One region of the Enterobacter sp. SA197 genome, then DNA from elsewhere that is predicted to be linked to it. Evidence: predicted binding sites of a transcription regulator. Region 1 holds the regulator's gene; the other holds the start of a gene.
What was found. Region 1 encodes sigma-54, which starts transcription at its own class of promoters, with help from an activator protein. Its sites were predicted from a motif close to GTTGGCACANNTTTCGCTNT; they were not measured.
Positions count from the first base shown of each region.

Region 2: the regulator sigma-54 is predicted to act here: its motif matches at 1,495-1,514, upstream of M1D91_RS06935 (amino acid ABC transporter substrate-binding protein).

Region 1 covers NZ_CP096393.1:4,430,273-4,433,728, forward strand. The annotation lists gene lptA (lipopolysaccharide ABC transporter substrate-binding protein LptA) at 1-351, shown strand, start outside; gene lptB (LPS export ABC transporter ATP-binding protein) at 358-1,083, shown strand; gene rpoN (RNA polymerase factor sigma-54) at 1,132-2,565, shown strand; gene hpf (ribosome hibernation promoting factor) at 2,588-2,875, shown strand; gene ptsN (PTS IIA-like nitrogen regulatory protein PtsN) at 2,957-3,448, shown strand.
Region 2 covers NZ_CP096393.1:1,527,549-1,531,004, reverse strand. The annotation lists gene lnt (apolipoprotein N-acyltransferase) at 1-1,432, shown strand, start outside; gene M1D91_RS06935 (amino acid ABC transporter substrate-binding protein) at 1,793-2,728, shown strand; gene gltJ (glutamate/aspartate ABC transporter permease GltJ) at 2,887-3,456, shown strand, end outside.

The DNA.
Region 1 (3,456 bases):
AAAGTGGTGGTGACCCGGCCCGGTGGACAGCAAGGTAAAGAGGTCATTGATGGCTTCGGCAACCCTGCCACCTTTTATCAGTTGCAGGACAATGGCAAACCCGTGAAAGGCCATGCCTCGCAGATGCATTACGAACTGGAAAAAGACTTTGTGATTCTGACGGGTAATGCTTATCTCGAGCAGCTTGATAGCAACATTAAAGGCGACAAAATCACCTATCTGGTGAAAGAACAAAAAATGCAGGCGTTTAGCGAGAAAGGTAAACGCGTGACAACGGTTCTGGTACCGTCTCAGTTGCAGGATAAGAGCAACAATCAGAATCCGGCCCCGGCGCAAAAAAAGAGTAATTAATTCGTTATGGCAACATTAACTGCAAAGAATCTCGCTAAGGCCTATAAAGGCCGCCGTGTTGTGGAAGACGTGAGCCTGACCGTGAATTCAGGTGAAATTGTTGGCCTGCTTGGCCCGAACGGGGCGGGTAAAACCACCACCTTTTACATGGTCGTGGGTATTGTGCCGCGGGATGCTGGCAACATCATTATCGATGATGAAGACATAAGCCTGTTACCGCTGCATGCGCGCGCGCGTCGCGGTATTGGCTATCTGCCTCAGGAGGCGTCTATTTTCCGCCGCCTCAGTGTCTTCGATAATCTGATGGCAGTGCTGCAAATTCGCGATGATCTCAGCGCAGAACAGCGTATGGACAGAGCCAATGAGCTGATGGAAGAGTTCCACATTGAGCACCTTCGCAATAACCTGGGGCAGGCATTATCCGGCGGTGAGCGTCGTCGCGTAGAGATCGCCCGCGCACTGGCGGCCAATCCTAAATTTATTCTGCTGGATGAGCCGTTTGCAGGCGTCGACCCGATTTCCGTTATTGATATCAAACGCATTATCGAGCATTTGCGTGATAGTGGGCTCGGCGTGTTAATTACCGACCATAACGTACGAGAAACTCTGGCGGTCTGTGAGCGTGCTTATATCGTAAGCCAGGGCCACTTAATCGCCCACGGTACGCCGCAGCAAATCCTTGAAGACGAACACGTTAAGCGCGTATATCTTGGGGAAGACTTCAGACTCTGATAGGGTAGAGTTTATTGACGTGTTTAGTCGGAGAAGACTGCTCTGAATATGAAGCAAGGTTTGCAATTAAGGCTTAGCCAACAGCTGGCCATGACGCCGCAGCTGCAACAGGCTATTCGTCTGTTACAGCTGTCTACGTTGGAACTTCAGCAAGAACTTCAGCAGGCGCTGGAGAGTAACCCATTGCTGGAACAAACCGATCTTCATGAAGAAGTGGATACACAACAGTCTCAGGATAACGAAAGTCTCGACACCGTAGACGCACTCGAACAAAAAGAGATGCCCGACGAATTGCCCCTCGACGCCAGTTGGGATGAGATTTACACGGCGGGCACACCTTCCGGCAGCAGTACCGATTACATTGACGATGAATTACCGGTTTATCAGGGTGAAACCACGCAGTCATTGCAGGATTACCTGATGTGGCAGGTGGAGCTCACCCCCTTTTCAGACACAGACCGGGCCATCGCAACATCGATTGTCGATGCCGTAGATGACACTGGCTACCTGACCGTGTCACTGGAAGATATCCTCGACAGTATGGGCGACGAGGACATAGGCCTTGATGAAGTCGAAGCGGTACTTAAGCGCATTCAGCGTTTCGACCCGGTAGGGGTAGCGGCAAAAGATCTGCGTGACTGCCTGCTTATCCAGCTTTCCCAGTTTGCAAAAGAGACACCGTGGCGCGAGGAAGCTCAGCTCATTATCAGCAATCACCTTGATCTGCTTGCGAACCATGACTTCCGCACCCTGATGCGTGTCACTCGCCTGAAAGAGGACGTACTGAAAGAAGCGGTGAATCTGATTCAGTCGCTCGATCCGCGTCCAGGTCAGTCGATCCAGACAGGGGAACCTGAGTATGTCATTCCGGATGTGCTGGTTCGCAAACATAATACGCGCTGGGTCGTCGAACTGAACGCCGACAGTATTCCGCGTCTGCAAATTAACCAGCACTATGCCGCCATGTGTGGTGGGGCACGAAACGATGCGGATACCCAGTTTATTCGCAGTAATTTGCAGGATGCCAAGTGGCTTATAAAGAGCCTGGAGAGCCGTAACGATACTCTGTTACGGGTCAGTCGCTGTATCGTCGAACAGCAGCAAGCCTTCTTCGAACAGGGAGAAGAGTTCATGAAACCCATGGTGCTGGCTGATATTGCCCAGGCGGTGGAGATGCATGAATCGACCATCTCCCGTGTCACAACTCAGAAATACCTTCATAGTCCACGGGGTATTTTTGAACTCAAGTATTTTTTCTCCAGTCACGTGAGTACCGAAGGCGGAGGGGAAGCCTCCTCAACGGCCATACGTGCACTGGTGAAGAAATTAATCGCCGCAGAGAATCCTGCGAAACCATTGAGCGACAGCAAATTAACCTCCATGCTGTCCGATCAAGGTATCATGGTAGCGCGGCGAACCGTTGCAAAATACCGAGAGTCTTTATCCATTCCGCCGTCAAATCAGCGTAAACAGCTGGTCTGACCCAACCGATAAGGAAGACACTATGCAGCTTAACATCACAGGACAAAACGTCGAGATCACCGAAGCCCTGCGTGACTTTGTTAACACCAAATTCGCGAAACTCGAACAATACTTCGAGAGGATTAATCAGGTCTATATTGTGTTGAAAGTGGAGAAAGTGACTCATACCTCGGATGCGACTTTGCATGTCAATGGTGGTGAAATTCACGCCAGTGCGGAAGGTCAGGATATGTACGCTGCCATCGACGGTTTAATTGATAAACTGGCGCGTCAGCTGACAAAACATAAAGATAAACTGAAACAACACTAATTGTCCGGGCGGTCGTCTGGCGCGTAGCCCCCTACCGCAACCCGGTCGGGGGCTTATCTCCGACGACGCTTAGGTGAAATTATGATGAATAACGATTCCGCTCTCCAACTGAGCAATGTCCTTAACCAGGAATGTACCCGAAGTGGCGTTCACTGCCAGAGCAAAAAACGTGCCCTGGAGATAATCAGTGAACTTGCCGCAAAACAGCTGAGTCTGCCGCCCCAGGTCGTTTTCGAAGCCATTCTCACACGCGAGAAAATGGGCAGTACCGGTATTGGCAACGGGATAGCTATCCCTCACGGCAAACTGGAAGAAGACACCCTTCGCGCGGTAGGCGTGTTCGTACAGCTTGAAACGCCGATTGCCTTTGATGCCATTGATAATCAACCGGTTGATTTACTGTTTGCCCTGCTTGTTCCTGCCGACCAGACCAAAACGCACCTGCACACGCTGTCGTTAGTGGCGAAAAGACTGGCGGATAAAACGATTTGTCGTCGCCTGCGTTCTGCACAAAGCGACGAAGAACTGTATAAGATCATCACGCTGACAGAAGGCGAACAGGACGATGCATAACATTGTAT
Region 2 (3,456 bases), 2.1 Mb from region 1:
ACTGATCTCCCTGATGGGACTGCAAGCCCTTACCCTTAACCGCCGCCCGCTTCAGGCCGCCGCAATTGGCTACGCCTGGGGGATGGGCCTTTTTGGTTCCGGGGTACATTGGGTTTATGTCAGCATTGCGCAGTTTGGCGGTATGCCGGGTCCGGTCAACGTCTTCCTCGTCGTGTTGCTTGCCGCTTATCTCTCCCTGTACACGGGCTTATTTGCGGGGGTGCTGTCGCGCCTATGGCCTGCAACGACCTGGATACGGCTTGCTGTTGCAGCGCCCGTGGTGTGGCAGCTCAGTGAGTTTCTGCGCGGCTGGATACTGACGGGCTTCCCGTGGCTCCAGTTTGGTTATAGCCAGATTGATGGTCCACTGAAGGGGCTTGCTCCGGTAATGGGCGTCGATGCGATTACGTTCTTACTGATGGTGGTCAGTGGATTGCTGGTACTGGCCGCCACTACGCGTTCCTGGCGTCCACTGGTTGCCGCACTGGTGCTTTTTGCGCTCCCCTTCCCGTTGCGTTACATCCAGTGGTATCAACTGCTGCCGGAGAGAGCAACGCAGGTCTCGCTGGTACAGGGCAACATCCCCCAGTCGGTTAAGTGGGATGAAAGACAACTGCTGGATACATTAAAGATTTACCTTAACGCCAGTGAATCCGTGATGGGTAAGTCACAGTTGATCATCTGGCCGGAATCGGCGATTTCCGATCTGGAAATTAACCAGCAGCGCTATCTGGGCATGATTGACGGACTGATGCAGTCAAATAACAGTTCACTCATCACCGGCATTGTTGATGCGCGTCTTAACCAGCAAAACCGTTACGATACCTATAATACGATTATCACGCTCGGCAAAGGCAACCCTTACAGCTACAACTCCAGCGACCGTTACAACAAGAACCATCTTGTGCCTTTTGGAGAATTTGTGCCCCTTGAGAGCATCCTGCGCCCGCTGGCACCCTTTTTTGACCTGCCGATGTCATCATTCAGCCGTGGCCCCTATGTTCAGCCCCAGTTAATGGCACATGGCTTTAAACTGACCCCGGCTATCTGCTACGAGATTATCCTTGGCGAACAGGTGCGGGATAACTTCCGTCCTGACACGGATTTCCTGCTGACTATTTCTAATGACGCCTGGTTCGGTAAATCTATCGGCCCGTGGCAACACTTCCAGATGGCACGCATGCGCTCGCTGGAGCTGGCTCGCCCGTTGTTACGCAGTACCAATAACGGCATCACGGCGGTGATTGGTCCCACGGGTGCGATTCAGGCGATGCTTCCGCAATTCACCCGCCAGGTTTTGACTACCACCGTGACGCCTACCTCAGGCCTGACACCCTATGCCCGCATGGGGAACTGGCCGATGTGGGTAATCACCGCGCTGCTGGGCTTTGGCGCGCTCATTATGAGTCTGCGACAACGCCGCTCGAAATAATTCTCTTCAGCCCTCTCTTTATGATGAGGGCTTTCTCCGCCTCTGACTCGTCAGAATCCATTTCTGGCACATCAATTGCTTTATTCATCCTGACCCTGGGAAATTTTATGGATGCGCAACTGTCTCGCACCATAACGGATCATGATGAGCACCAAAACGGTGCAATGGAAGATTTTTGCCTTTAAACGGTGCGGTGCACTTCGCAAAAACAAACAATAACGCAGCAAAATCTTTACATTAAGCCAAACTAAATGCTAACAAACGCAGACTACACTGCACGCATTTGCAGCAGGATATAACAAACACAACACTCACAATGGGTATCAATGCGTCTCTGGCGCGACGATAAAGGAGTTGGATATGCAATTACGTAAACTGGCCACCGCAATGCTGGTAATGGGAATGTCTGCCGGTCTCGCACATGCCGCCGATGAAGCGAAACCAGCCGATGCCGCAGCTACGCCGGCAGCGCAAGGGGCGACGCTGGAAAAAATTGCCAAAAACGGTGTGATTGTGGTCGGACACCGTGAATCCTCCGTACCGTTCTCCTATTACAACAATGAACAAAAAGTCGTGGGTTATTCTCAGGACTACTCCAACGCCATTGTTGAAGCGGTGAAGAAGAAGCTCAACAAGCCGGATTTGCAGGTCAAACTGATCCCTATTACCTCACAAAACCGTATTCCGCTGCTGCAGAACGGTACCTTTGACTTCGAGTGTGGTTCCACCACCAACAACCTCGAGCGCCAGAAGCAAGCCGCCTTCTCTGACACGATTTTCGTGGTTGGTACGCGCCTGCTGACCAAAAAAGGTGGCGACATCAAAGATTTCCCGGATCTGAAGGGCAAAGCTGTTGTCGTGACGTCAGGAACCACTTCCGAAGTGTTACTGCATAAACTGAACGATGAGCAGAAAATGGACATGCGAATCATCAGTGCCAAAGACCACGGTGATTCCTTCCGTACGCTGGAAAGCGGTCGTGCTGTTGCGTTCATGATGGACGATGCTCTGTTAGCAGGTGAACGTGCGAAGGCTAAAAAAGCCGATAACTGGGACATCGTGGGTAAACCACAGTCGCAGGAAGCCTACGGCTGTATGCTGCGTAAAGGGGATACCGAGTTTAAGAAGCTGATGGATGACACTATCGCCCAGGTACAAACCTCAGGCGAAGCGGAAAAATGGTTTGATAAGTGGTTTAAAAACCCCATCCCACCGAAAAACCTGAACCTGAACTTTGATCTCTCTGACGAGATGAAAGCCCTGTTCAAAGAACCCAATGATAAAGCGCTGAACTAATTAAAACGATTAGGGGCGGGTTTACCCTGCCCTCTCGATTGTCGAAGCAGCACGGACAGACTATACGCTGAATGGTCGTTCCCCATTCAGCGCGAACTCAGGCTCTTCACACAATCTTCGAGGGTAGCGCTGCTACCCTTTTTTTCCGGAGTAGATTTATGTCAATAGACTGGAACTGGGGAATTTTCCTGCAACAAGCCCCGTTCGGCAACACCACCTATCTTGGCTGGCTGTGGAGCGGCTTTCAGGTGACGATCGCCCTGTCGATCACCGCCTGGATTATCGCTTTTCTGGTTGGCTCACTGTTTGGCATCCTGCGCACCGTTCCTAACCGTTTTTTATCCGGTATTGGTACGCTTTACGTGGAACTGTTTCGTAACGTTCCGCTTATCGTGCAGTTCTTTACCTGGTATCTGGTTGTACCTGAACTCTTGCCGGAAGATCTTGGCATGTGGTTTAAGGCCGAGCTCGATCCCAATATTCAGTTCTTCCTTTCATCAATGATTTGCCTCGGGCTTTTTACCGCTGCGCGCGTATGCGAGCAGGTGCGTGCCGCCATTCAGTCGCTGCCGCGTGGTCAGAAGAATGCCGGTCTGGCAATGGGATTGACGCTGCCACAAACCTACCGGTATGTGCTGCTGCCAAACGCTTATCGCGTTATCGTGCCGCCCATGACCTCAGAGATGATGAACCTGGTGAAAAACTCGGCCATCGCCTCCACTATCGGT